One region of the Nonomuraea sp. KM88 genome, then DNA from elsewhere that is predicted to be linked to it. Evidence: riboswitches for the same ligand, from Rfam matches in the RefSeq annotation. Region 1 holds a riboswitch; each other region holds the start of a gene.
What was found. A riboswitch is a leader RNA that binds a small molecule or an ion and turns the genes downstream of it on or off. The one in region 1 is predicted to bind cyclic di-AMP.

Region 1 (6,949 bases):
AGCCCCGCGTGAACGGTGCCACGACAGGGCCGAAGACCGCGCCCAGGGCGAGCCAGCCGAGAAGGACGGCGAGCCAGATCAAGGCGCGTCTGCTCGGCGGGGGACCGCTGCGCAGCAGGGAGATCCCCAGAGGGACCAACGCGACGCAGAGCCCGCCCGCGGCGATGACGGACTGCGGGATCTGAGTGCCTTTGAGCGTCCCGAGCGCGAGCGCCGACATCAGGCCGAGCGCGACCGCACGGCCCAGCCCCAGCGCGCCGGAGCGGTAGGCGCCGATGGCCAGCACGATCCAGCCCAGGAAGGCCGGCCCCGACAACGTCCTGAACGGATGCCAGCGCGTGTCCCGCCATGCCAGATAGTAGTCGTCGATACCGCTGATCATCGATGGCAGGCCCAGGCTGTCGGTCAGGTGGAAGGCCAGGTGGTCGGTGCCGTACTGGAAGGCCCGGGTGAACAGGCCGGCGATCACCAGGCATCCGCCCCACAACCCCCACAGCGGTCTGGTGGCGGCGATCCTCTGCGCCAGCGTCATGATCGCGGGACACAGCAGGATGATCCCGCAGGCGAAGCAGGCATAGGCGGCGGTGACGAGGGCGGGGTGCCTGGTGTAGGCGGCGAGCTGATCAGGGAAGAAGAAGTGGAACGGGGAGCGTAGGAGGATCCCGGTCATGAGCAGGGCGGGGCCACCGATCAGCGCGACGGCGCTCACCCATCGTCCGGGGAACGGCGGTTGCCGGCTCAGGGCGGCCGTGGCGTTGGCGGCAAGCCGCTCCGCTTCGGCCTGTCGCCACCGGGTGATGCGCCGGCGAAGCTCAACATTCATGCGTTCCTGCCCGTCGTGTCGGTGTCGCCGCGGCTCGGTGTGCCGGGCTCAGCAGCATGGTGACGGGCGGGGCGGCGGGAGCGCGTCGGGCTCAGGTCACATCCTGGCGCGGCACGCACGAGGCGGGTACGACCCCAGACAGACGCGGTTGTCCTACCGTGGTCAGATGCCGGGTGACGGGTGAGGCGATAGCTTCTCGTCATGAACTGGGCTCGGCGGCTCGGCAGGAGTGGTCTGGCCGACGCGGTGGCGGCGGTCGTCGTGGCGCTGCTCGTCGGCTACACCCTCGTCGATCCGCCGGGGCCGTCGCCGTCATGGCCCGCCTGGTCGGCCTGGCCGGTCGCGGCGGTCGTGAGCTTTCCCGTCGCGCTCCGGCGGCGCCGGCCGCGGGTCATGCTCGCTGTCGCGTGCGCCGCGGCTGCGCTGGCGACCGTGGCCGGCGCCGCCGCGGCGGGCGCGCTCTCGGTGTCGTTCCTGCCGACGGTGCTCGTGCTCTACCTCGTGGCCTCCACCGCCTCCCTCGCCTGGTCGGCGGCGGGCCTGGCGGCCTGCCTGGCCGCCGCGGCGATCACTGTTCTGATCTTCTACGCGCAGGTGCTCCCCGGCCTCTCGCCCGCCGACACGCCCAGCGAGCTGCCTCCCTACTGGCCGGTCGAGATCGGCGTGATCGGTGTGCTGCTGGCAGGCGCATGGGTGCTCGGCACGGCCGTGCGCTGGAAGCGGGACACGACCGCCCGCCTCGTTCGCCACCTCGCCGACGCCGCGGTGGGCGACGAGCGCAGGCGCATAGCCAGGGAGTTGCACGACATCATCGGCCACAGCATGAGCCTGATCGCGGTCAAGGCGACCGTCGCCAACCATGTCGCCGACGCCCGCCCGCAGGAGGTGCGTGCCGCGCTGTCCGTCATCGAACAGACCAGCCGGAGCACGCTCACCGAGATCCACCGCGTGCTCGACCTCCTGCGCTCCGACGGAGATGCCCAGCAGGCTCATCTGCTCGTCCCCGGCATGGCCGACCTGCCCGAGCTTGCCGCACACGCCCGCTCCGCCGGGGTCGAGGTGGATCTGACCGTCCGCGAAGAGGGCGCGCTCCCTCCCGCCCTCCCTCCCGCGGTAGCGGTGTCGGTCTACCGGATCGTGCAACAGGCTCTCACCAACGTCGTCACCCACGCAGGGCCGACGCGCTGCTCGGTCACCGTGGACATCGACGGGCGGGAGGCCGTGATCGAGGTCGTCGACGACGGCCCTCGCCACGGCCGGCCACCGCGGCAGGGACCCGGCGGCCACGGCGGACACGGCCTCATCGGGATGCGGGAACGCGCGAAGGCATACGGAGGCACGTTCAGCGCGGGATCGCGCCCCGAAGGAGGCTTCCGCGTGGCGGCTCGGCTGCCCTACGACCTGAACGGCGACCCGGCATGAGCATCGACCCCGCCCCGCACGGTGCGTCCCCGCCCATCCGGGTGCTGCTCGCCGAGGACCAGGTCCTCGTACGCGACAGTTTCAAGCTCCTCATCGACACGACACCGGGGCTGGTCACGGTGGGGGAGGCGGGCGCCGGCGCCGAAGCCGTGCTCCTGGCCCGCCGGCATCGTCCGGACGTCGTCCTCATGGATGTGCGCATGCCAGACATGGACGGCATCGAGGCGACCAGCAGGATCTGCGCCGACCCGTCCGGCCCCGGCACGCGCGTGCTGATGCTCACCACGTTCGATCAGGACGACTACGTCTACGCCTCGCTCCGGGCCGGCGCGAGCGGGTTCCTCCTCAAACACGCCACGGCGACCGAGTTGCTGGCCGCCATCCGGGTCGTCGCCGCCGGCGAAGCGCTGCTGGCGCCCACCGTGACCCGCCGGCTCATCGCCGACGTGCTGCGACGCTCCCATCCCGCTCCGGCCACACGTGACCTCGGCCACATCACCCAGCGCGAGCGAGAGGTGCTCACCCTCGTCGGCACGGGCATGTCCAACTCCGAGATCGCCGAGCACCTGCACCTCACCGTCGGCACGGTCAAGACCCACATCGGCCGCCTCCTGGCGAAACTGCACGCCCGCGACCGGGCCCAGCTCGTCATCGCCGCCTACGACGGCGGGCTCGTCAACCCGTCGACGCGGTGATCGCCGAACCGACCTGCCCTCAGTTCATCGAGATGTGCACGTGGTCGTAGTGGTTCTCGGTGATGCTGCCCCGGTTGGACATCGTGCTCCAACCCGAGCCGTGGTTGATGCGCTGCTTCCAGATGACGTACTTGACGCCCAGCCTGCTCTTGTTCTTGATGGCCCACTCCGCGATGCGGTCGCCCAGGGCGGCGTTGGCGGCGGAGGGCATCGAGCCGCCCGTGCTCATCATGAAGTCGCAGGCCCGGCCCAGGGGGTGTTCGCCGCTGGAGCCCGAGCGGAAGCAGCCGACGGTGAAGGGCAGCGCGAAGTTCTTGCCGATCTGCTCCTTCATCAGCCGCGTGCGCGGCGTGATGTTGTCGGAGCCGGACGGGAGTTCGGGTGCCCAGCCGCCGTCTGACCTGCGGTTGGTGCCGAACGGCACCAGGTCCTGGAGCTTCTTCTCGATGTCGTCGATGACGTCCTCGGCCTCGTCGCGCTGACCGGCCACCTCGGCCGCGTCCTTGCGGATCTTGTCGGCGAGCTCGACGGCCTGCGCGGAGGCCTTCTTCTTCTCGTCGCGCGCCCTGGCCACGCCCTGCACGAACGCCTGCTGCTCGGCGGTGACCTGATTGAGCACCGCGGCGCCGCCGCTGTTCTCCGGCAACATGAATACGGGCACTCCGGGGTTGCCGTTCTGGTAGCGCAGGCGGGCTATCTCGGCGACCCGCTTCTCGGCCGTCGTCAGCGCCTCTTCGGCGGTGGCCAGCCGGGCCTTGGCCGCCTTGGCGGACTTCTGCGCCTTGGCCAGCTCGACGCGCTTGAGGTTGTAGGCCTCGATCAGCTTGTCGACCTTCTTGTTGAGCTGCTTGAGCTGCGCGCGCAGCTCCGACTCCTTGGGTTTGGGGGCCGTGGACGCCGCGGACGCCGGGGCCGCCGAAACGACGACGGCGGCGGCGGTGATGAGACCGATGGCAAGACTCGCGGGGGACGAAGCCGCCACGTAGGTGTTCCTCTCCCTCTGCCGGCCGGGTTAGCTGACGGGTTCGGGTATGGGAGCTGCGTATCCCTACCACGGATGTGGATTCACCCCAGGTGCGATGGGTCCCCGGCTCCCGGGCAACTCGCCCAGGATTAGGCGGTGCAACGGCTGTTACGGCCGATGCATAAGGGGATATTAGTGGTAGATCACGAGACATGCGACCTTAAGTAGAAATCTATTCTTGATCTACTTGTGATCGGAGCATGCGCGCGGCCTCTTCCGGCAGCACGTCGTTGACGAACGAGCCCATCGCGGACTCCGAGCCCGCCAGATACTTGAGCTTGTTGGGCGCCCGCCGGATGCTGAAGAGCTCCAGATGCAGGTACGCGAGCTCGCGGTCCCGCCGCACCGGGGCCTGGTGCCAGGCCGAGATGTACGGCATCACGACCCCGAACAGCCCGTCGAAGGCCCGCAGCACCGAGGTGTAGAGCGGGGCGAACGCCGCACGCTCCTCCTCCGTGAGCGCCGCCAGGTCCGGCACCTGCCGGTGCGGATACACGTGCACCTCGTACGGCCAGCGCGCGGCCGCGGGCACGAACGCCGTCCACAGCTCGTTGCCGGCCACCACCCGTGTCCCGGCGGCACGTTCGGCGGCCAGCACATCGGCGAACAGGTTGCCCGGGCCCTGGTAGCGGGCCGCGGCGCCGAGCTGGAGTTTCGTTCTGGGCGTGACGTACGGGTAGGCGTAGATCTGGCCATGCGGATGCGCCAGCGTGATGCCGATCTCCTCGCCCCGGTTCTCGAAGCAGAACACCTGCTCCACGCCCTCGATCCCGGACAATTCGGCCGTACGGTCGGCCCACGCCTCCATGACCAGCCGCACCTGGGCGTCGGAGAGCTTCGAGAAGGATGACGAGTGATCCGAGGTAAAGCACACCACCTCGCACCGCCCCACCCCCGGACGAACCTCACTCAGCCCACCCACATCGTGATAAGTCCCAAAATTCGTGGAGAAGGAGGGGAAGCGATTCTCGAACACCGCCACGTCGTAATCGTACGCAGGGATCTCCGTCGCCCGGGTGTCCGACGACGGGCACAACGGGCACTCGGCGGACGTGCCCGTCGGCAGGAACGTCCGCGTCTGCCGGTGCCCGGCCATCGCGACCCACTCCTCGGTCAGCGGATCGTAGCGCAGCTCGGACGCCACCGGCCGGGGCTCAAGCGGGCGCCGGTCGATCGCGCTCCGGTCGGCGTCGTCGCGCCGGTCGAAGTAGATCAGCTCTCGGCCGTCGGCCAGATGGGTGACGGTGCGCTTCAATGCGTGTCCTCCGCGATGATCAGTTCTCCGGCCCGCTCGGCCAGTTCGGTGCGTGCGTCCTCGGGCAGCCCCGCGTCGCTGATGACCACGTCGGCCTCGCTCAGCTCGGCGATGGTGCTGATGCCCACCGTGTTCCACTTGGTGTGGTCGGCAGGGACGACCAGCCGGTGCGCGGCCGTCACAAGCTCCCTGTCGGTCTCCGACTCCAGCAGGTTGGGCGTGGTGAAGCCGGCCCGCACGCTCATCCCGTGCACGCCGAGGAAGAGCGTGTCCACGTGCAGGCGGCGGATCGCGGCCACGGCCACCGGGCCGACCAGCGCGTCGGACGGCGTGCGCACGCCGCCGGTCAGCACGACGGTGCGGTCGGCGCGCGGGTTGCGATGGAAGACCTCGGCGACGGGGATCGAATTGGTGATCACGGTCAGCTCGGGAACGCCGATGAGGTGGTGGGCCAGCGCCCACGTGGTGGTGCCCGCCGACAGCGCCACGGCGGTGCCGGGGCGTACCAGCCTGGCCGCGTGCCGCGCGATGGCCTCCTTCTCCTGCTGCTGGCGGGCGGACTTCGCGGTGAAGCCCGGCTCCTCGGTCGATCCGGGGCCGAGCGCGGTCGCGCCACCGTGCACCTTCTCCAGCAGACCGCGTTCGGCCAGCACCTCGAGGTCGCGGCGGATGGTCATGTCGGAGACGCCGAGTTCGCGTACGAGGTCGGCGACCCGGACACCGCCGTTGCTGCGCACACGTTCGAGGATCGTCTGCTGACGCTGCTGTGCGAGCACGCCCGCTCCTTCCAACAGATTCCACCAAATTATGACACGACGCTGTTGGGGAATGTTAGTTCGCTACGGATGGCTTGCGCTGGTCAGCACGGGCGAGAGACGTTGGGAGGATACCGACTCCGGAGGCGAGCTTATGGCCAGGCGAGCACGCAAGGGCAAGGCACGCAAGAAGAAGAAGGCGAACCACGGCAAGCGCCCGACAGCACGCTGACAGGTGGCCGCCCGCCGGCGGCCACCCTCATCCCGGCAGCTCGGCGCCCGAGAGGGCAGCCCGTTCCTGCCGTTCGCACGGCGGTGGCGGACGGCCGATCCGGCGCCGGGTCACAGGAGGAGCGCGGGCCGGTCGGGATGATCGGCCCTGATCACGACGTCGGCCGCTTCCTGGGGCCGCACCTCGCGCTCGTACCGCTCATAGGCGGGCAGGCGCCACCGCTCCTCCTCGGGCGTGCGGCGCCCCAGCGCCGCCGCGGACAACCACACATGCACGCTCAGCTCGAACGCCAGCCCCCGTCCCAGCAGCAGCGTCCCGTCCACGATCACCACCCCGCCCGGCGGCAGCTCCTCATAGGGCAGCCGGTACGCCCGGTCGATCCGGCTGTCCCACAGAGCCGGCAGCACCCGCCCCGAGCCGCCCTCGTCCAGGGGATCCAGCACCTCCCTGCGCAGCGCCTTGACGTCGAGCCAGTCCTCGTAGAAGGCGTCAGGATCAGCCCTGCCGTGCTCCAGCCGCAGAGACGAGGGCCGCAGGAAGTCACCCGCGGAGACCCGCAGCACAGGCCGGCCGCGCAGCCGGAGCGGCGCGACGAGGTCGTCGGCCAGCGTTTCCGGCCGTCCGGCAGGCGCCCCGTCGACGACCACCCGCACCCGACGCCCGCGTGGCCACCGGGAGACCCGCTCGGCCAGCTCGTCGACGAGAACGTCACGGGAGATCGGTCGCGCACGCATCGGAACCAG
Region 2 (6,949 bases), on a different contig from region 1:
TGGTCCCACGCCCATTCGCGGGCCACCCAGTCACGGCCGACCGCGCCCATCTTGCGCGCCTTGCCGGGATCCGTCAGCAGCTCGACGAGGGCCCGGGCGATCTCGCCGACGTCCTCGCCGTCGACGACCAGCCCGGTCTCGCCGGGCCGCACCGCGTCGGTCGTGCCGCCGGACGCGCCCACGACCACCGGCAGCCCGGTCGCCGACGCCTCCAGGAACACGATCCCGAGCCCCTCCACGTCCAGGCCCTTCCACCGGGTGCGGCACGGCATCGCGAACACGTCCCCGGCTGCGTAGTAGCCGGGGAGGCCCGCCGCCGGCACCGCGCCGGCGAACCTGACCGACTCGTGCCCCGCCGCCAGCCGCTCCAGCGTCCTGCGGTGGGGCCCGTCGCCCACCAGCAGCAGGACCGCGTCCGGCGCCACCCGCAGCACCTGGGGCCAGGCCCTGATGAGCTGGTCCTGGCCCTTGCGGGGCACCAGCCGCGACACGCACACCACCACCGGCCTGTCGCCGAGGCCCAGCTCGGCCCTGATGGACCGGCGGGCCGTGCCGGGGCGGTACTGGCCGGTGTCCACGCCGGGAACGAGGCGTACGAGCTTGGCCGGGGGGATGGCGGCGGCCAGGCGGGCTCGCGTGTACTCGCCCAGATACGTCACCACGTCGGCGTGCTCGCCGATCCTGCGCAGCACGGCGCGGAATCCGGGCGTGCTCGCCCACGACGCCTCGTGGCCATGGGTGAGCATCACCACGCGCCGCGCGCCCGCCGCGCGCAGGCGCGGCGCGAGCAGGCCGAGGGGCGCCGCCGCGCCGAACACGACGGTCCGCACGCCGTGCTCGGCCACCAGGCCGGCCGCCCTGCGCGCGACGGCCGGGCCCGGCAGCATGAGCCGCGTGGGATGCCGCACGATCCGGTACGGCTGGCGCCGGTCGAAGTCCGCGCACCCCGGCCAGGCGGGGGCGTAGACGGTCACGCCCGGCGTGCGCAGCGCGAGCCCGTGCACGAATGACTGGATGCCGCCCGGCCTGGGCGGGAAGTCGTTCGTGACGAAGAGCACGTCCGCATGGGTCACGGCACCGGGACGCCGTTCAGCTCGGCCCATGAGCGGGCCAGGGCGATGCGCTCAGGGCTGGAAGGATGGGAGGCATAGAGCACATATTCCACCGGATCCGGCGACAAGTCGGAAATATTGGTAATTGCCAGCCGTTTTTGCATGGCGATGAACGTGGCCGGATCCCGGGTGAGGTCGAGCGCGTGCACGTCGGCCCTGGCCTCGACGTGGCGGCTGATCACGTTCTGGGCAGGGCCCATGATCAGCGAACCCAGCGTCATCAGGCCCATGACCACACCCACCGCCCGCGGATCGGCGATCGAGGTGACTCCGGTGCGCCGGCGTACCGCGCCGAACACCAGGTACAGCAGGACCACGCCGAGCGCCGCCCCCAGGGCGCCGACGAGGGTCCCGAAGAGCACGTCGTCGGCCTCGGCGTGGCCCAGCTCATGGGCGACGACCAGCTCGACCTGGGGCTGCGGCGCCTTGAGCAGCGTGTCGTAGACGACGATCCTGCGGGTGGCGCCGAAGCCCGACACGTACGCGTTGAGCGCCGTCGTGCGCCGCGAGGCGTCGGCGACCAGCACGTCCTGCACCGGCACGCCGTCGCGCTCGGCCATGTCCAGCAGGTTGTCGCGCAGCGAGCCCTGCGGCATGGACGTGAAGTCGTTGAACAGCGGCTCGAACACCACCGGGTAGACGAACGACATCACCACGGTCAGCGCGCACGCCCCCACGGCCGCCGGGATCCACCAGCGCCGCACCCTGCGGGCCAGCCCCACGAGGACGAGCAGCATGAGGCAGAGCAGGAAGGCCTCCACGCCGAGGCCCTTCAGCCGGTCGGCGGTCCAGCCAGCCCAGTCCTGGGTGGACAGCCCGTAGTCGCGCAGCAGCGTCTCGAACCAGACTCCGAGCGGCCACCTGACCGCCTCGACGATCGCGGTGAGCACCAGGACGCCGAGGACCACCCGCACCCACCAGGGGCCTTTCAGCCGGCCCAGCACCCTGGCCCCGAAGGGGGTGGCCACCAGCAGGGCCGCGAAGGCCAGCGTGAGCGCCAGCCCGAGATAGCTCGGCAGGGACGTGGCCGCGTCGAACGCCCGCGCCCTCGCGATCTCGGCGGCGGTGAAGTCGCGCGCCGGGTCGGGCGGCCCCGCGGCCAGGACCGTCCACGGCGTGCTGAAGGCGGCCACGGCCAAGATCACCGCCGCGAGCACCGCCAGGACCACGGCGGCCTGCCGTCTGAACCGGCGCTCGACCGCATCCACCGCCGCGTCCACTACCGGGCCCTCCCCCGGATCCTGCGCCGGGCCGTCCGTCGTCCCGGGCACCCCGTCACCCTGCCCCCGTTCGCGCCGTCTCCACGCCCCCGCCGCGCCGCCGTCCGTCCGCGCGGCGTCCTCCGCGCTGACGGCGCCCACGGGAACACCGTCACCGGGCCCTGTGGCAGCCGCCTCTTCGCCGCCCGCCCCGGCCTCCTCAGAAGGGCCGTCCGCGTCCCGCCGTCCGCTCATCCTTCTCCCCACTCACGCGAGCTGCTCCCGCACGTACGCGCGCCACCGTGCCGTCAGCGTGGCCACGGAGAGCCCGAGCGCGGCGAGCGCCTCGTCGACGCCGGCCGCCTGCGCATCACGGTAGAGCCTCACCAGGCTCCTCTCACCGAAACGGCGGGCGAGGAACCGACACGCCAGCCAGGCCTCCTGGTACGCCAGCGCAAGGCGTCCGAGGTCAGGCCCGCCGACGGCGAACGCCTCGGGCCCCGGCAACGCGGCCGGCACGCGCTCGGCCCGCACCTCGGCGGCCAGTTCGGCGGCGGCCGTGCGCACGGGCAGCCCGGCGTCCCGGTAGGCCACGTAGTCGGCGAAGCCCTCGTAGAGCCAGACGGGCAGCCCGCCGGTGCCCGCGGCGACGTGGGTCAGCTCGTGGGTGAGGACGACGTCCTTGCCGGTGGAGGTGAGCCTGCCGAACGACTCGGGGACGACGATCACCCGCCCGCCGTCGGCCACCGCCGCCAGCCCGTCGAGTCGCTCCACGCCGGCCAGCCGGGCCGCGTCCTGCGCGGAGCCGGGAACGATGACCACGGGCCGCACCGGGCGGCCGAGCACGGCCGTGACCCGCAGCCCCGCCGAGTCGGCGCGGCGGGCGAGTTCGCTGAGCGTGCCGGGTGCGGCGCGGTGGCCGGTGACGAGGGAACGTGTCCCGCGGGCGGTGACCTGGCCGTCCGGCCACAGGTCACGGGCGTGCGCGGGGAAGACGGGCGATCCGGGGGCGGGCGCGTCGGCGGCGAGGCCGAGGAGGAGGAGCGCGGCCAGCGCGGCTCGTCGGCTCACCTGCTCGGACACGCTGCCGATCGTAGTGGGCCCGACTAGGGCCGGCCCCCTACGAGGGGCCGCCGACGAGGGGCCGCCGACGAGGGGCCGCCGACGAGCGTGAGGACGGGCTGCCACGGGAGCCCGCCCGGGCTCCGGAAGGTCTCCCGGGCCCGGGCGGGGCCTCATCAGAGGCCGGGACGGACCGCGCCGACGAACGACGACCTGCGCCATCCGCCCAGCTTGTCGATGCGCACCCGTTCGCCTGTCCGCGGCGAATGGATCATCTTGCCCTTGCCGACGTACATGCCCACGTGGCCGAGCCCGTTGAAGAACATGAGGTCCCCGGGCTTGAGGTTGCGCCAGGAGACCTTGTTCCTGATGCCGGCGAACTGGCTGCTCGCCACGCGCGGGAGTTTCACCCCGGCCTTCTTCCAGGCGTACTGGACGAGGCCGGAGCAGTCGAACGAACCAGGGCCTGTGGCGCCGTAACGGTACGGGTCACCGATCTGGTTCTTGGCCACGGCGATGGCCTTGCCGGCCTTCACCTTCTGCCGAGCGATCTTTGCCCGCTTGCGAGCGGCCTTGGCCGACTTCGCGGTGGTGGCAGCGGTGGCCGCCCTCACCGAGGAGACGCCGGCCGTGTCGCTCCTCGTCGCCGCCTGAGCCGTGGGGGCGTGGAGGACCAGACCTCCGGCCGTCACGGTCATCGTGAGCACGACGCCAGGCAGGGCAAGGCGGGACAGACGGGGGTTGTGCAGGGAGGTAGACAGGATTTCTCCTTGGGTCTTCCACGAACGCCTACCGGGTTAGCTGTCGGATTCGGGCCTGGAAGTCGCCCTACGGCGCGATGGCGCGCCGATTCACCCCTGATCCCTGGGGAACTGGGATCGCTGGGTCCCCGGTTCCGTGCCTCCTGACTGCACGGATTCGGCAGGTCATCGCCCGTGTCATGGGGATATCGCGGCGATGACCAGCGGATCTTCATCTGTCTTCACATCGGGAGGGACCGATGCGGGTTCACGGCGCCATGGCTTGTGCACCGCGACGACGCCAGAAGCTACGCGGAACGGTCAAGGATCAGCAAAAGCCGAGTCAGGCTGTAAAGATCGACTAAGGCCTCAGTAAACTCCCGAACCCCTGTTGGAACAGGGGGCGTCGTTACCAAAAAGTGACCCTGCTCACATTCGCGAAACATCCGTCTTGTCAGGGGTCAGATGTCGCGTTTGTCACATTCCGCCTCGTATGATCTCGACCCAAGGTGATCAAGAGAGTGCGGAACGTGATCGCGGACCGCCCGCACGACGGCAACGATGGTGCGTCGTAGAAGGAGGGACGGAATTACGGGCGGACGGCGCCCACGAGGCTGCGGCCGTAGGCGGAGAGGCTGACGACCTTGACCACGTCGCCCGTCTGCGGCGCATGGACGATCTTCCCGTTGCCCGCATAGATGCTGACGTGCCCCAGACCCTCGCTGAAGATGAGATCACCGGGCTGGAGCGCGTTCAGCGACACCTTGCGGCTGGCGCCCCACGCCCACTGCGCCCACGTCGTCCTCGGCAAGGACACGCCCGCGGCCCGCCATGACGCCTGCGTCAGCCCCGAGCAGTCGTAGCCGCCCGGCCCCGTCCCGCCGAACACGTACGGCTTGCCGACCTGCGCGAACGCGAACCGCAGCACCGCCGCGGCGTTCCCCGACGCCGGTCCCGTGTACGCGATGCCGGTGCTGTTCGGGTCACCGGTCTTGTAGGCGCCCAGCTTCTTCAGGAGCTTCTTCTGCTTGGCGATCAGGCCGAGGATCTCCTTGCGCTCCTTCTCGACCTCGCCGCGGACCTCGTCGGCCGACCGCAGGGCACCCTGCGCCTTGTCACGTTCCTTCTTCAGCCCGCGGTTCTCCCGGTCGAACGCCGCCAGCTTCTCCGAGCGTTCCTTGGCCATCTGCCCGGCCAGCGCCATCCCGGCCAGCCGTCCCTGCGGGTTGTCGGCGCTGACCAGACCCGGCATGGTGGTGGCGTAGCCGCCGGCCCGATAGACGGTGGCGGCCATGTCGGCGATCTGGGTGCGCAGGTCGGCGACCGTACGGAGTTTGCGCTTGTAGCTCTTGTTCAGCTTCGCGTAGGTGCCCTTGGCCTTCTTGTAGCGCTCGGTCGCCGTGTTGTAGCGGTCGACGACCTTGTCGGCCTTGTCGTTGAGCTTGTCGAGCTTGGCCTTGGCCTGCCCGATGGTCGGCTTCGGATCAGCGAGCGCCGCCCCCATGGGGGACACCACAAGCCCGAACGCGAGACCCACGGCCACCGGCACCCGGCCAAACCTCACTGCGTCGCCTCCCAGGGGATCTTTACTGGGGCGAAATAGTACAGAAGTGGCGGGTGAGGTCTCACCCGAACATACCAATTCGTAACTTAAGCCCGGCCCAGGCGGCGCAGCAGCAAGCCAGAGGGAACGGGTCTGGCTCCCATCCGCCTGACGGACTCGGCCACCTCCCGGTCCGACGACACCACGGCTATGGCGCGACCGGGCGGCTCGGCGCGGACGAGCTGGCGGATCAGGTCGTCGGCGATCTCCCCGGGCGCGCTGAACAGCACCCTCACGCCGCGCGGCGCCACGACCTGCACAGGGGCGTTGAGCTCCGCACCGTCGAACACCGCGGTCACCTCGACCCTCGTCTGCGCCACCAGCCCGCCCAGCCCGGTCATCAGCCGGTTGCGCTGGTCGGCGAGGGTGAGCGTGCCGTAGCCGGTCTTGGTGACGTTGTAGCCGTCGATGATCAGGTGGATCTGCGGCAGCGCGAGGAGCTGGTCGAGAAGCTGCGGGTCGTCATCGGCCAGCGCCCGCGCGGGCACGCGCACACCCGGCCGTTCACCGGTGACCGCGGCGACAGAATCGGCCGGCCGGCTGATCGTGGTGGGCAGGGCCAGCTCCCTGCGCAGCCCGGCGGACGCGTCCTGCAGCGCGTCGAGCAGCACCCTGATGCGGGCGTCCTCGATGCTCCTGCCCTCGCGCGCGGCCCGGCGCGAGGCTTCGAGCTGCTTCTCCACGTCGGACAGCCGTTCGCGCAGCCGCCGCAGCTCGGACTCCCCCGCGCTGCCCGCGGCCGAGGCGGCCGTCCTGGCCTCCTCGGCGGCCCGCTCCATCTCCTCGGCCCTGCGCGCCGCGGCCTTGGCCCGCTCGCGGGCGTCGTGAAGCCTGCGGCGCAGGTCGGAGTTCTCCGCGCGGGCGGCCCTGACCTGCTCGCGCAGGCGTTCCGCCTCCTCCTTGGCGCCGCTCTTCTGCGCGGCTAGCTGCTCGCGCAACCGGGCGACGGCCTCCTCGCGCTCGGAGTCCTCGGCGGCCGCGAGCGACTGCTCCAGGTCGGAGCGGGCGGCCTCGATCATCTCCGCCCAGCCGGGCGGGCGGGTGAGATAGGCGGCCGCGGCCACCAGCACGGGGTCGGCGGCGGGCGGCACGTTGCCCTCGGCGAGAGCGGCGACCAGCTCGGGCCAGCCCGCGGTCACCGACTCGGCGACCAGCTCGCGGAACTTCTTGTCGTTCTCCAACTGCGCCGCGATGGGGGCGCCGCCCAGCTTGGCCCGCTTACGCGGGTCGAAC
Region 3 (6,949 bases), on a different contig from region 1:
CGCCAGCGCCGCCGCCGCGATGTCGTACGCCGAGTTCGCCGGAATGATCCCGAAGGCCGGGTCCGCCTACACCTACGGGTACGCCGTGCTCGGGGAGATCGTCGGCTGGTTCATCGGCTGGGACCTGCTGCTGGAGTACACCGCGATCGTCGCGGTCGTCGCCATCGGCATCTCCGGCTACTTCGGCTTCCTCGTGCAGCAGCTGGGGTTCGAGCTGCCCCCCTGGATGCTCGGCGCTCCCGGCACCGGCGAGGGGCGGGTCGTGGACCTGTTCGCGGTGCTGCTCTGCCTGTTCATCGCCTTCCTGCTGAACCTCGGCATCCGCAGCGCCGCCCGGTTCGAGACGTTCGTGGTGGGGGTGAAGGTCGCCGTCGTGCTGCTCGTCATCGTGGTCGGCTTCTTCCACATCAACACCGCCAACTACCACCCCTTCTTCCCTTTCGGGATCGGCGGGGCCATCACCGGGGCCGCCACCGTGTTCTTCGCCGTGTTCGGCTACGACGCGATGAGCACCGCGGCCGAGGAGTCACGCGACGCGCGGCGGCACATGCCCAAGGCGATCATCTACTCCCTCATCATCGCCATGGTGCTGTACGTGCTGGCCACGCTCGTGCTGACCGGCATGCAGAACTACCGGGAGATCGACCCCGAGAGCGGCTTCTCCTCGGCGTTCGCCTCGGTCGGCCTCTCCGGGCTGGCGTCCGTGATCGCGGTGGGAGCCATCATCGGCATCCTCACCGTGATGTTCACGTTCATGCTCGGCGTCACCCGCGTGTGGTTCTCGATGAGCCGCGACGGGCTGCTGCCGCAGTGGTTCGCCAAGGTGCACCCGGTACGGCGGGTGCCCTCGCGCGTCACCTGGATCGTGGGCGCCGCCTCCGCGGTGATCGCCGGGTTCCTGCCGATCCGGGAGGCCGCCGAGCTGACGAACATCGGCATCCTGCTGGCGTTCGTGGTCGTGTGCCTGGCCGTGATCGTGCTCCGCTACCGGCAGCCCGGGCTGCACCGCGAGTTCCGCACCCCCGGGATGCCGGTCGTGCCCGCCGTCGGGGTGGTCTTCTCGATCTGGCTGATCACGTTCCTGGACCCGGTGACGTGGCTGCGCTTCGCCGTCTGGTTCCTGATCGGGCTGGTCATCTACTTCGCCTACAGCCGCCGGCACTCCGCCCTGGAACGGTCGCCGGCCGGGACGGGCGAGCGCTGACGCGCCGTCGAGCCGTCCGGCTGGTGTCCTGCTGTGTCGGCGATCACACCGTGAAGGCGTCACGAAGCGAAGGTCGCAGGCGTCAAGAGAGGGACATGACCCTCACAGGCAAGGAACGACCATGCCGAAGACCCGCACCGCTCTCCTGCGCGACCTGCACAAGCCCGGGGACCCGCTGATCCTGCCCAACGTGTGGGACGCGGGCAGCGCCACCGTCGTGGCCGAGGCCGGCTATCCCGCCCTGGCGACCGCCAGCGCGTCCATCGCCGCCCTGCTGGGACGCGACGACCACGAGGGCGCACCCGTCGGCGAGATGTTCGACATCGCCGCCAGGATCATCAGGGCCGTGGACGTGCCGGTGAGCGTCGACGCGGAAGCCGGCTACGGCCTGCCGCCCGGCGAGCTCGTCGAGCGGCTGACCGCCATCGGCGCGGCCGGATTCAACATCGAGGACACCGACCACCGGGCCGGGGGACTGGTCGACGCCGACGCGCAGGCCGCGCGCATCGCCGCCCTCCGCGAGGCGGGCCCCGACCTGGTGATCAACGCGCGGGTCGACGTGTTCCTGACCGGCTCCACCTCGACCGAGGAGGTCGCCGAGCGCGGGCGTCGCTACCTTGAGGCCGGCGCCGACTGCGTCTACCCCATGATGGCCCCGTCGGAAGAGGTGGTCGGCGACCTCGTCAAGGCCGTCCCCGGGCCGGTCAACGTCGCCTGCATGCCCGGCATGGACCTGGGCAGGCTGGCCTCCCTCGGCGTCGCCCGCGTGTCCTTCGGCCCGCTGACGTACCTGACCGCGCTGGAGGCGCTCAAGACGATGGTGGGTCGCATCCGCGCGGGTCAGGACCCGTACGGGTCCTGACCCGCGGCGGGCGGGCGGGATCCTCCGCGGAGGTTCCCGCCCGCCCGAACCCGGTCAGGCGGACGTGCGGCCCAGGGCGCGCAGCTCGTCGGGGGAGAGCGCCGAGACGTTCTGGTCGATGGGGGAGTCGGAGTACTGGTGGATGGTCCAGGTCTTCCAGTCGGCGGGCGGCGTCACCGTGCCCTTCGGCTTGCTGTAGTGGGCCACCCACAGCGGGTACTCGGCCAGGCCCTTGCCGTAGGTGTCGGCGAAGTTCCAGCCGCTGTAGAACATCGGGGTGACCCCGGTCTCGGCCTTCACGTGCGACAGCCACGCCTTGGCCCAGGCGTTGACCTCCTCGACGGACTTGCCGTCGGTGGTCTCCAGGTCCAGCACCAGCAGGTCGCCGGGCTTGGAGGGCTGGGAGTTCACCATGGACAGGAAGTGCTCGGCCTCGGCGATGGGGTCGTTGCCGGGGTGTGCGTAGTGGTACGCCCCGCGCACGATGCCCTTCTTGCCCAGCTCGCTCCAGTGCCTGGCGAAGGCGGCGTCGCGGAAGTCGGTGCCCTCGGTGGCCTTGATGATGCCGAACTGCGCGGGGCTGGCGGCCCAGTCGTGCAGCGGCTGGTGGTTGGACACGTCCTGGCCGTAGGTGAGCGTGCGCTGCTCGGCCGCCTGGGCCGAGCCCGGCTCGACGGGCGACGCGTGCGCGGGCAGGCTCGCGCCCGCGATGGCGGTGGTCCCGGCCAGCAGGGCGCCGGCGGCGGACAGGGTGAGACGTCGCGTGAGTTCGCGCATGGGGGGATCGACTCCTTGCTTCCATGTGCCTACCGGGTTAGCTGACGGGTTCGGGCTTGGAAGTGCCCTACGCGCGCAGCCCTCGGCTGGCGTGCGATTCACCCCGGAAAGGTGGGTCCCCGGCTCCGCGCTGTGCGGATTCGGCCTGTCAACGTCGCGGCAAACGGTTCGGCAAGCGTTCGCCTGTGCCGTATGCCGTAATCCCAAGAAGGTATATAACGCCCCATAAACGCTGCAAGTGGTACAAATCCACAGGCAATGTCGTTTGCCATAGTAAAGCCCTGGATCGCCTCTCTCGCAGGCGTTCCAGGGCTTTGGCAAAGTTTTTCCGGCACCGTACGCGGGTCCCGCCGGAACGGGGCCCGTGATACTCCTGTGACGTGAGCGGGCGGCGTACCGCCTTCCGGCGCCGGGGCTCTCCGCCTACCGTTGCCCGGCGAGCCAGTCGTCGAACGTGGTCGGCGCGATGCGCGCGCCCTCGCCGGGCAGTAGCACGTCGCCCGCCATCGCCGGGCCGAAGATTCCCGACCACGTCGGCACGAGCCGAACCGTACGGCCCCGCGCCTCGTGGGTGCGCCGGGCCATGTCCACCAGGTCCTGCGGCTCGGGGCCCGCGACGTCGGCGTACCGCCCCCGAGGCTCCCCGGTCGCGAGCTCGGCGAGGACGCCGGCCACCTCGGCGGGCGCGATCGGCTGCACGAGCAGCGGCGCGATCGTGGCGACGCCGTCCTGTTCCGTCCAGCCCGCCACCATTTCGGCGAAGTCGTGGAACTGCGTGACCGGCACGATCGTCCACGGCACCGGCCCGGCGGCCACGAGGCGCTCCTGCTCCCGCTTGCCGGCGTAGTGGGCGTTGCCCTCGACGCGATGGATCCCGACGATCGACAGCAGGACGTGGTGGCGCACCCCCGCCCGCTCCTCGGCGGCCAGCAGGTTGCGCGTGGTGGCGCCGAAGAACGCCACCGTCTCCTCCGGGCCGGCCGCCGGCGCGTTGATGGCGTCGACGACCGCCTCCGCACCGGCCAGGGCGTCGTCGAGCCCGTCGCCGGTCGCCAGGTCCACGCCGAGCGAACGGCTGATGCGCACGACCTCGTGGCCGTCGCGTTCAAGGGCCGCGACGGTGAGCGCCCCGATGTTCCCGGTCGCGCCGGCGACAGCGATCCGCATGATGATCCCTTCAATCATGGACTAAACGGATCCATAATAGCTGCGATAGAATCGGGGCGTGAAGCTGCCTGTGAGCACCGAGTGGGTTCTGCACTGCGCGACCACGCTCGCCCAGCTCGAGCCGGGAGCCAGCGCGTCGGCGGCGCAGCTCGCGCTCCACTACGACCTCCCGGCGGCCTACCTCACCAAGCAGCTCAAGGAGCTGGTCAAGGCCGGGCTGCTGGCCGCGTCCACCGGCCCGAGGGGAGGCTTCCGGCTGGCGCGGCCCGCCGCCGAGATCACGCTGCTGCAGATCGTCGAGGCCGTCGACGGCCGGTCCACGCCGTACGAGTGCCGCGAGATCCGTCAGCAGGGACGCGGCGCGCTGCCCCCGGAGGAGTGTGAGCGCATCTGCGTCCTCGCCGAGAAGATGGCCGACGCCCACCGGGCATGGCGGGCCAGCCTCGGCGACGTCACCCTCGCCGACATCCTTGCCGAGCTGCCGGAGTGGGCGCCGGCCCGCACCCGGCAGCGCCTGTCGGGCGCCACGTAGCCGGAGGCCGGATCGCGGGCTCGCCGCGCATCGGGCGGAACAGCCGGCCGTTTCCCGGTATGTCCTGTTACGCGACGGCACCGATCGGGTCCGGCGCGCCGATCAAGCGGCGCGGTCCCAGAATTCGGCGAGCAGGCCGTTCAGCGTCTCCGGCGCGTCCGCCTGGGGGCAGTGGCCGGCGCCGGAGACCGCCGTGTGACGGCCGCCGATGCGTTCCGCGGTGATGCGGGCGCAGGCCATGAGCGGGACGCCCCCGCGCTCTCGGTACAGCTCGGGCTCGCTCTCCCACGTCCCAGAGACCACCAGCTTGGGGAACGCGGCCACCCGCAGCGCGGCGAGCGGGATCCCGGCCTCCCAGCACACCCGTTCGCGCACCGCGTCGGGGCGGCGAGCGGCCCGCGATCATGGCACCCACCCCGCCGTACGAGTGGCCGACGAGGTGTGCGCCGTCGCCGAGCAGCTCGGCGATGTCGTCGGCGTCGGCCAGGTAGTCGCTGGGGAACCTCTCACCGGCATCCGGGCTGCGGCCGTACCCGCGCCGGTCCATGAGCAGCAGGCGGAAGCGGCCGGCCAGCGGCGCCTGGGCGGCGAAGCCGTAGTCGGGATCATCGCCTCAGCTGGTGGAGCCGTGCACGAAGAGCACGGGCGGCGCGCCGTGCGGGCCCAGCTCGGTCACGTGCACGCTGCCCTGCAGTGGCCCGTTCGCACGGAACAACGGCGTGGCGGTGGGAGGGGACATGTCACTCCTATACAGCGTTCAATCTCTTAAACACTGTATAAGAGCGCTGAACGATGAACGTCAACCCGGGGTACGGTGATCCCGTGTCCTCCGCAGACTTCTCCGACGGGTCCGTGTGGCTGCGTCCTCAACGGCCGCCGCGCGACCGCCGGCTCACCCGGGACCAGATCGTTGACGCCGCCGTGACCGTGCTCGACTCCGACGGGCACCGCGGCCTGTCGATGCGCCGGATCGCCGCCGACCTCGGGGTGACCGCCGGGTCGCTCTACTGGTACGTGCGCACCAAGGACGACCTGCTCGAACTGGCGCTGGACCGCGTTCTGGGAGAGGTGTGCGCCGTGCCCGAGGAGCCGGACTGGCGGCGGGCGCTGGCCACCCTGGCCCGCCACAACCGCGACATGCTGCTGCGGCACCAGTGGGCGCTGTCGGAGCTGACCCTCCGGCCGACCCTGGGGCCGAACGCGCTGGCGCTGGCCGAAAGACGGTTGCGCCTGCTGGCCCGTGCCGGGTTCGCCGACGCGGACCTGGACGCGGCGATGGCGACCGTCAACGACCACGTGGTCGGGTCGGCCATCGCCGAGATCGCCTGGCGCGACACCCTGGCGCGCATGAGCGAGGCCGGAACCGGCTGGGACGAGCGGGCCGCGGGATTCGTCCGCGAGATCACCGATCGCCACCCGCTGCTGGCCGGCAGGATGGCCGCCACCAGCGAGATCGACGTGGAGCGCGAGAGCGAGCGGCGGTTCGAGTTCGCCCTGGAGTGCCTGCTCGACGGCCTGGCCGCCCGCCGCGCCGCCGGCAAGGGGACCGCCGGGTAGCGGGACGCGGGCCGCCCAGGTGCTGCTCCGGCACCTGGACCGCCCCTCGGTTCGCCAGGTCGAGGGGGTCGGTCACGCGCCAGGGGCGTGCGGGGTGAAGCGGACGAACGGTATGTGCCGCCCCACCTCCCGGTAATCCGCCACGCTGCCGTCGACCGCGAAGCCCATGATCTTGCAGAGCTGGCGGGCGGCGGCGGGGTGGCGGGGCGCGTACGCGGCCATGATCTCCGCGCCCTGCTCGTCCGGGATCGGCGCGGCGGTGGCCCGCAGGGCGCGTCCCCCCACGTGCAGGGTCACCTCGGGATCGGCCAGGACGTTGCGGTACCAGTCGGCGTGCCGCCCGAACCCGGAGGCCGCCACATAGCCCTGCTCGTCGCGCTGGACAACCTCGATCACGGCCTGGCGAGGCCGGCCGGAGACGCGGCCGGTGTGGGTGAGCAGCATGATCCGCTGCCCCAGCAGCCGGTCCAGGCCGACCCGGTACAACGCGATGGGAAGGCGCCACAACCTGCGGCGCAGCCCGGTCGGCGGCGCGGGCTTCTTGACGATCTCCATGTCCGGTCCTTTCGAGGTCGGGCGTGTGCGGCGGAAAGGGAGCCCTTCGCCGCGCTCACGAGGGGTCAGGCGTCGCCAGCAGGTCCTCCACCGCGGACAGCGCCGCGCCGACGGGAAGGTCGCCGTCGATCATGTAGTGCAACATCAGCCCGTCGATCGCCGCGACGACCAGCGTGGCGACGCCGTCCAGGCGGTTCGTCGTCCAGCCGGGGCGCGCCCCGCGCAGACGGTCGGCGATCAGCGCGCGGGCCTGGCGCAGCTCGTCGCGGAGCACCACGCCGAGCGCGGGATCGCG
Region 4 (6,949 bases), on a different contig from region 1:
CACCGGCGGCGCGTCTCCCCGGCCCGCCCGGCCCTCTGTCGAGCCGCTCACCGCCGCGGCGATCTGCTCGGGCGAGGGCGCGATCGGCGTGCGCACCACCGCCAGCTCCGTCACGCTCCCGGTGGGCAGGTCGCCGAGCAGGCAGGCCGCCCACTTCAGGTACGAGTCGGAGTCGGCAACCGCCAGCACTCTCACCCAGACACTCCAGTCAAATGCGAGCGCAGGGCAGGTTCCGCCCTGCTGGTCCACCAGTCATCGGGAACGTTCACGGGCTCGATGGCGACACCGCGCGGGCTGAGCAGCACCCGCAGCGAGGTGATCGCCGTCGAGGGGAGGCTGAGGACGCGCTGGCCCGCGTCCAGCCCGCGCAACGCCAGCTCGGCGGGCACGCCCGCGTCGTGCACGGTGATGCCGGGACGCTCCCGGATCAGGGCCACGTCCACCGGGTCCTCGCGGCGGTGCGGGTAGTAGGCGAGCGGTTCCCGCGCCGCCAGCTCGCTCAGCCAGCGCAGGTAGTGGTCGCGGTGCACGAGGCCGTTCCTGACGAGCGAGGTGCCGAGCACGATCGTGCGCTCGTCCGGCCCTTCCGCGCTGGGCGGCTGGGCTCGCAACCAGGCGAAGTCGTGGCGTACGAGGTCGACACCGGCACGGCGGACGGCGGCGGCGAGCTCGCCGCTCACGGGCAGCGCGGTGAAGACGGAGACCTCGCTCATGCGCAGCCGCAGCGCGGCGGCCAGGCCGAGCGCCGAGCGCGGCACGGTGGACCTGGCGCGGGCCCGCAGCAGCGGCCGCGAAGGCCCGGCGGCCAGCAGCTCCAGCAGCCGGAGCGTGGCCAGGCCGTCGTCGACGATGACGATGCGTCCCGAGGTGATGCCGGTGCCGGAGGTGAGCCAGCGCAGCTGGACCTTGCCGGAGAAGGCGTCGCCGACGGCGTGCAGTCGTCTCGGCATGTTCTCGCGCGGCTCGGCCAGTTCGAGCCCGTCGGGCAGCCCGAGAGCACGCAGCTCCCGTCGGGTCGCCGTCAGCGGGCGCAGCCCCGCCCGCGGCACGACGGCCGTGGCGGTCCCGAGGAGCCCGGCGTGGTGGGCCTCGACGGCGCACAGCATCTGGAGCGGTGACTCCACCCAGGCCGACGCCTGTTCGACCACTCCAGTCCTCCCAGCCGGGTGATGGCGCGTTCACGACCGCTTCAAGCTAGCCCGGCCGCCTTAAGCGGCCAGAAACGGTGCGTGAACAATGGAGACCATGAACTCGCTCATGCTCAACACGGACGGCGTGCAGATCCCGCAACTCGGCTTCGGCGTCTGGCAGGTGCCTGCCGGCGAGGCCGAGCAGGTGGTGACGACGGCGCTGGAGGCCGGCTACCGGCACATCGACACCGCCGCCGCCTACGAGAACGAGGAGGGCGTGGGGCGTGCCGTGCGCGCGTCCGGCCTGCGCCGCGAGAAGGTGTTCGTCACCACCAAGCTGCGCAACGCCGACCACGCCCGCACGGAGCAGGCCTTCGACGAGAGCCTGGCCCGGCTGGGGCTCGACTACGTCGATCTCTATCTCATCCACTGGCCGGTGCCGAAGCAGGACAAGTACGTACAGGCGTGGAAGGCGATCGAGAAGATCTACCGTGACGGGCGGGCCAGGGCCATCGGCGTGTCCAATTTCACCGTCGGCACGCTCACCCGGCTCATGAACGAGACCGACATCACACCCTCCATCAACCAGATCGAGCTCCACCCGTACTTCCAGCAGCGGGAGATGCGGGCCTTCCACGAGGCCAACGGCATCCTCACCGAGGCGTGGAGCCCGCTCGGCCAGGGCAAGGGGCTGCTCGAGGATCCGGCGCTCGCGGTGCTGGCGGACAAGCACGGCAAGACTCCCGCGCAGATCGTGCTCCGCTGGCACCTGCAGCTCGGCAACGTCGTCATTCCCAAGTCCGTGACGCCGTCGCGGATCGCCGAGAACGTCGACGTGTTCGACTTCATCCTCGATCCGGAGAGCATGGCCGCCGTCGGCGCGCTGAACAGGGGCCTTCGCATCGGAGGCGATCCTGACACGTTCAATTTGATCTGATGCGTCTAGCATCTTCCGCGTGCGGGACTTCACGTGGGGCATCGCGGCGACGGGCGTCATAGCGCGGACTCTGGGAGCGGCGATCGTGGCCGAGCCCGGGATGCGGGTGGGCGCCGTCGGCTCCAGGAATCTGCGGCGGGCGCAGGCCCTGGCGTCCGCGCTGGGCGCGGAGTCGGCGTACGGCTCCTATGAGCGGTTGTGCGCGGACCCTGCGGTGGACGCGATCTACGTGGCGACGCCGCATACCGAGCACCTGCGGGTCGCGCAGGCCGCCATCGCCGCGGGCAAGGCCGTGTTGTGCGAGAAGCCGCTGGCCGCGACCGTGGACGACGCGGAGAAGATGGTACGCCTGGCGCGCGAGGCGGGCGTGTTCCTGATGGAAGCCATGTGGATGCGGTTCAACCCGCTGATCCGCCTCATCGCCGCCGACGAGCGGTTCGGCGACATCCGGTCGGTGCAGGCCAGTTTCGGCTTCGCCATGCCGTACGATCCGGCGCACCGGCTGTGGGCCCCGGAGCTGGGCGGGGGCTCGCTGCTCGACCTGGGGGTCTACCCGTTCGGCCTGGCCCAGCTGCTTCTGGGCATGCCCACCGGCCTGCGCATGACGGGCTCCCTGGCGCCGAGCGGGGTTGACGCGGAGGCGGGCGGGGTGTTGCTCTATCCCGGCGGCAGGCGGGCTTTCGTGGAAACCTCCTTGCTGGGGAATTACCCGAACCAGGCCTGTGTTGTAGGTACGCGGATGCGGGCGGACATCCACGCGCCGTTCTGGGCGCCGGAGCGGATCGTCCTCACCGGGCCTTCCATGGAGCCGGAAGAGCATGTGCTCGATCCGGCCGACAACGGATACGCCGGTGAGCTCCGCGAGGTCCGCGCCGCCACGGCCGAGGGCAGGACCGAATCCCCGATCATGCCCCTTGACGAATCCCTTGCCATGTCAGGGCTTCTGGCCGACGCTCGCCGGCAACTCGCCTAGCTGGGCCTTTATGCAGTTGTAATCCTCTTGCCTCATGTATTACCTTGTGGGGCATCTTACGGCATACGTCCGGTTTGTCCGGCTATGTCTGACCATCGCACGATAGATCACAGGATCGTCCTGTGACCGCTGAATCCGCATCACGCGGAACCGGGGACCCAAGTCCTTTGGGGTGAATCGGCACTCCGGTGCCGTAGGGCAGCTTCCACGCCCGAACCCGTCAGCTAACCCGGTAAGCGGCATGGAAGCAAGGAGTTACCCCCTCGATGGCCACGTTCCGTCTTACCGCAATCCCCAAGCGAACCATCACCTGCGCCGCGCTCGGCGCCAGCGTCCTCGCCTCGGCCCTCGGCGTCAACGTCGCCGCGGCCAACGCCGACACCCCGCCCGCGGACAAGCCGGCCGCCGTCTCCCCGGTGACCGACTCCAAGAAGCGCGCGGTCAAGGAGACCACGGTCAACGTGACCGCCTCCCAGGTCCTGGACTTCGCCAAGTCCCAGGTCGGCACCTCCGAGAACGCCGCCGGCGGCGGCACCCCGTACCAGAAGTGGTACGCCGACTCGCAGCGCGCCGCCGAGACCATCGCCCGCGACGGCGGCAACCGGGCCGCGTACCTGAACGCCGCCTGGTGCTCGATGTTCGTCTCCTGGGTCGGCGAGCAGACCGGCGCCCGCCCGCAGATCGGCTGGGACGCCTACACCGTCACCCACGCCAAGTGGTTCGCCGCCAACGACCGCTTCGGCACCAAGGCCAAGCCCGGCGCCGTGGTGTTCTTCTCCTGGGACGGCGGCAAGAAGATCACCGACATCCAGCACGTCGGCTTCGTCGTGAAGGACAACGGCGACGGCACCATCTCCACGATCGAAGGCAACACCGGCAACGGCAAGGTCGAGGAGCGGACCCGTCCGAAGTCCCAGGTCGTCGGCTACGGCTACCCCGAGTACGCCGCCTGACCCCGATCACCGCGAGCGAGCGCGCGTCCCGTGCGGAACGCGCGCTCGCTCGCGTTTCCGCCCGGCCACCCGGGCGGCCGGCGGCCTAACCGTCCGCCGCCGCCCGCTGGATGGCGTGCAACTCGGCGTAGCGGCCCTGGCGGGCCATGAGCTCGCCGTGAGCGCCCTGCTCGGCGATCCGCCCGCCGTCCAGCACCACGATCAGGTCGGCCATGCGCACCGTCGGGAAGCGGTGGGTGATGAGCAGGGTGATGGCGGCGCGGTGGCGGCGGGCGGCCTGCGCGTACCGGGCGAAGACGGCGCTCTCGGCGGGAGCGTCCAGGGAGGCGGTCGGCTCGTCCAGCACGAGCAGCAGCGGCTCCTCCCGCATCGACGCGCGCGCCAGGGCCAGGCTCTGCCACTGCCCGCCGGACAGCGTCACGCCGCCCTCGAAGCTGTCGCCCAGCTCGGTGTCCAGGCCCCTGGGCAGATCGGACACCGCGTCCGCGGCGCCGGCCCGCGCCAGCGCCTGCTCCACGGCGGGGCGGTCGTCCATACGGGGCAGGTCGCCGATGCCGACGGTCTCGGCGGCGGTGAGCTCGAACGGCACCCAGTCCTGGAACACGGCGCTGATCCTGCGCCGCCAGCGCACGGCCGGAACGTCCCGCAGTGGGACGTCGTCCAGCAGGATCTCGCCGCCGGAGGGCTGGTAGAGGCCGCACAGCAGCTTGGCGAGGGTGGTCTTGCCCGAGCCGTGCGACCCGACCAGCGCGACGGTCGCGCCGGCGGGCAGGCTCAGGTCGATCCCGCGCAGCACCGGCCGGGTGGTGCCGGGGTAGGTGAACGTCACGTTCCGCAGCGTGATGCCCCGCGCGAAGCTCTCAGGCGGCTCGGCCCCGCGGGCGACGCGTTCGCAGCCGTGGTCACTCGTGGCCGCCCTCGTCCCGGCGCGGGGTGCGTCGTCGCCGGACTCCGCCAAGGCCGGGTCGTGGGTGCGGGCGTAGGCGCGGAGCCAGGCGAGCCGCGCGGCGGCGCGCAGGCCCGCGGCCACCGACCCGAGGTGGAAGACCAGCCGGGAGGCCTGGGTGACGAACTGCACCCCGACCGTGGCCACCAGGACCACGTCGCCCGCCGTGGCCCGTCCCTGGGCGGCCAGCCAGGCCGCGCAGCCGAGCGCCGACACGTACCCGGCCAGGAACGTGCCCGACCCCGCGAACGTGAGCAGCGCGGCCCGGACCCCGGCCCGCGACAACCCCGCCGACACCTCCTCCCACCGGTGCGCGGCCATCGCCTCCAGAGCGGGCGCGGCGCGGCTGATCCGGATCTCCTTGGCCGTCCTCGGCGTGGTGACGGACTCGGACAGGTGCCGCTCCAGCCGGGCCGTCTCGGCGGTGCGCCCGGTGGCCGCGTCGACGTGGCGGGCCGCGCGGCCGCGTACCAGCAGCGACGGCAGCACGGCGCCGCCCAGCAGCAGCGTCACCAGCGGATGCACGGCGGCCATCAGCACGACGCCGAGCCCGATCTGCACGGCGTGCTCGGCGACCAGCGCGAGCGCCCACACCGCGAAGTACAGCTGGCGGCTCTCGTCGCGCAACATCGCCAGCTTGTCCAGGTACGCGGGCCGCTCCAGGTGCTCGATGGTGGGCACGCCCGAGGTGAGGGTGAGAATCTCCTCCTGCACGGACAGGCCCATGCGTTCGGCCAGCTCCTCCATCAGCGCCAGCTCCGCGCGGCCGAGGGCCACACCGGCGGCCAGCGCGGCCCCGGCGGCCAGGCCCCACAGGGACGCCTGCGCGCCGTGGCCGGCGGTGGCGGCGTCGGTGAGCGCCCGCAGGAAGACGCCGACCAGGCCCTGGCTGACGGCGCCCAGGGCGAGGAAGGCGGCCAGGGTGAGGAAGGCCCGCCGGTCGGTGCGCCAGGCCAGGGTCAGCAGCGTACGGAGGGTCGCGGTCACCGGCCCGCCTCCGCGATCAGGGCGGTCTGGAGGCGGTGCCAGCGCGCGTAACGGCCGCCCAGAGCCAACAGTTCGGCATGACCGCCCTGCTCGGCCACGGCGCCGCCGTCGAGGACGACGATCCGGTCCGCCCGCCGTACGGTGGCGAACCGGTGCGAGATGAGCACCAGGGTGCGCCCGCGCGTGCGGTCCAGCAGCCGCTCGAACACCTCCTGCTCGGCCCGCGCGTCCAGGTGGGCGGTGGGCTCGTCGACGATCAGGATCCGCCGGCCCGCGTCGAGCGCGTACACGGCCCGGGCCAGCGCCACCTTCTGCCACTGCCCTCCGGACAGGTCACGGCCCCCGGTGAACGACCGCGACAGCGGCGTGTCCAGCCCGCCGGGAAGCACCTCCAGCAGGTCGAGCGCGTCGACCGCGGCCAGCGCGGCGAGCACGTCGGCGTCCGTCCCCGCGTACGCGGGCGCGCCCAGGCGGACGTTGTCGCGCAGCGGCAGCGGGTGGCGGGCGAAGTCCTGGAAGACCACGGCGGCGTTCCCGGCGGCGCTGACGGTGCCGCTCTGGGGGGTGTAGAGGCCGGTGAGCAGCTTGACCAGGGTGGTCTTGCCCGCGCCGTTCAGCCCGACCACGGCCAGCCGCTCCCCCGGCCGCACCCGCAGGTCGAGCTCCTTGAGCACCGGTTCCGCGCGGCCGGGGTAGGCGAACGTCACCTTGACCAGCCCGGGCCCCTCGCCGTCGCGGTCGGCAGGCCCGGCGATCGCCGGCGTGGCGCTGAGAGGGGGGTGGAGCAGGCGCAGGGTCGCCTCGTACGGCTTGCTCCCGTGGGCGATCTCGAACATCTGGTGGCCGCCCGCACCGTACGCGAAGACCAGCAGGGCCGCCAGCACGCTCTGCGCCAGGGCGGCGGCCCCCAGCGCGCCCGCGGCGGTCAGCCAGGCCAGCGTCCCGAACGTCGCGGCGGCCCCGGCCAGTTGCAGCCCCAGCACGGCCGCGTACCCGCGCACGACGGCGCGGCGCCCGCGCGCC

Region 2: linked by a shared signal. The riboswitch ahead of ACTWPV_RS12360 (C40 family peptidase) and the one ahead of ACTWPV_RS48635 (coiled-coil domain-containing protein) in region 1 are both predicted to bind cyclic di-AMP.
Region 3: linked by a shared signal. The riboswitch ahead of ACTWPV_RS44810 (glycoside hydrolase family 25 protein) and the one ahead of ACTWPV_RS48635 (coiled-coil domain-containing protein) in region 1 are both predicted to bind cyclic di-AMP.
Region 4: linked by a shared signal. The riboswitch ahead of ACTWPV_RS35355 (CHAP domain-containing protein) and the one ahead of ACTWPV_RS48635 (coiled-coil domain-containing protein) in region 1 are both predicted to bind cyclic di-AMP.

Annotation. Positions count from the first base shown of each region.
Region 1 is NZ_JBQQCC010000038.1:4,935-11,883, forward strand. It holds gene ACTWPV_RS48620 (hypothetical protein) at 1-823, opposite strand, end outside; gene ACTWPV_RS48625 (sensor histidine kinase) at 1,025-2,245, shown strand; gene ACTWPV_RS48630 (response regulator) at 2,242-2,940, shown strand; gene ACTWPV_RS48635 (coiled-coil domain-containing protein) at 2,960-3,922, opposite strand; cyclic di-AMP (ydaO/yuaA leader) riboswitch at 3,928-4,070, opposite strand; gene galT (galactose-1-phosphate uridylyltransferase) at 4,137-5,219, opposite strand; gene ACTWPV_RS48645 (DeoR/GlpR family DNA-binding transcription regulator) at 5,216-5,995, opposite strand; gene ACTWPV_RS48650 (50S ribosomal protein bL37) at 6,129-6,206, shown strand; gene ACTWPV_RS48655 (uridine kinase) at 6,317-6,940, opposite strand.
Region 2 is NZ_JBQQCC010000003.1:593,606-600,554, forward strand. It holds gene ACTWPV_RS12345 (glycosyltransferase family 4 protein) at 1-1,103, opposite strand, end outside; gene ACTWPV_RS12350 (M48 family metallopeptidase) at 1,070-2,566, opposite strand; gene ACTWPV_RS12355 (hypothetical protein) at 2,579-3,394, opposite strand; gene ACTWPV_RS12360 (C40 family peptidase) at 3,550-4,071, opposite strand; cyclic di-AMP (ydaO/yuaA leader) riboswitch at 4,145-4,307, opposite strand; gene ACTWPV_RS12365 (NlpC/P60 family protein) at 4,703-5,662, opposite strand; gene ACTWPV_RS12370 (NYN domain-containing protein) at 5,764-6,949, opposite strand, start outside.
Region 3 is NZ_JBQQCC010000026.1:85,682-92,630, forward strand. It holds gene ACTWPV_RS44800 (amino acid permease) at 1-1,204, shown strand, start outside; gene ACTWPV_RS44805 (isocitrate lyase/PEP mutase family protein) at 1,326-2,066, shown strand; gene ACTWPV_RS44810 (glycoside hydrolase family 25 protein) at 2,121-2,843, opposite strand; cyclic di-AMP (ydaO/yuaA leader) riboswitch at 2,855-2,999, opposite strand; gene ACTWPV_RS44815 (SDR family oxidoreductase) at 3,267-4,010, opposite strand; gene ACTWPV_RS44820 (RrF2 family transcriptional regulator) at 4,069-4,542, shown strand; gene ACTWPV_RS44825 (alpha/beta fold hydrolase) at 4,610-5,116, opposite strand; gene ACTWPV_RS44830 (hypothetical protein) at 5,156-5,281, opposite strand; gene ACTWPV_RS44835 (TetR/AcrR family transcriptional regulator) at 5,365-6,099, shown strand; gene ACTWPV_RS44840 (nitroreductase family deazaflavin-dependent oxidoreductase) at 6,172-6,654, opposite strand; gene ACTWPV_RS44845 (TetR/AcrR family transcriptional regulator) at 6,710-6,949, opposite strand, start outside.
Region 4 is NZ_JBQQCC010000014.1:284,483-291,431, forward strand. It holds gene ACTWPV_RS35335 (DUF6716 putative glycosyltransferase) at 1-195, opposite strand, end outside; gene ACTWPV_RS35340 (hypothetical protein) at 192-1,148, opposite strand; gene ACTWPV_RS35345 (aldo/keto reductase) at 1,246-2,067, shown strand; gene ACTWPV_RS35350 (Gfo/Idh/MocA family protein) at 2,087-3,040, shown strand; cyclic di-AMP (ydaO/yuaA leader) riboswitch at 3,158-3,294, shown strand; gene ACTWPV_RS35355 (CHAP domain-containing protein) at 3,307-3,993, shown strand; gene ACTWPV_RS35360 (ABC transporter ATP-binding protein) at 4,079-5,926, opposite strand; gene ACTWPV_RS35365 (ATP-binding cassette domain-containing protein) at 5,923-6,949, opposite strand, start outside.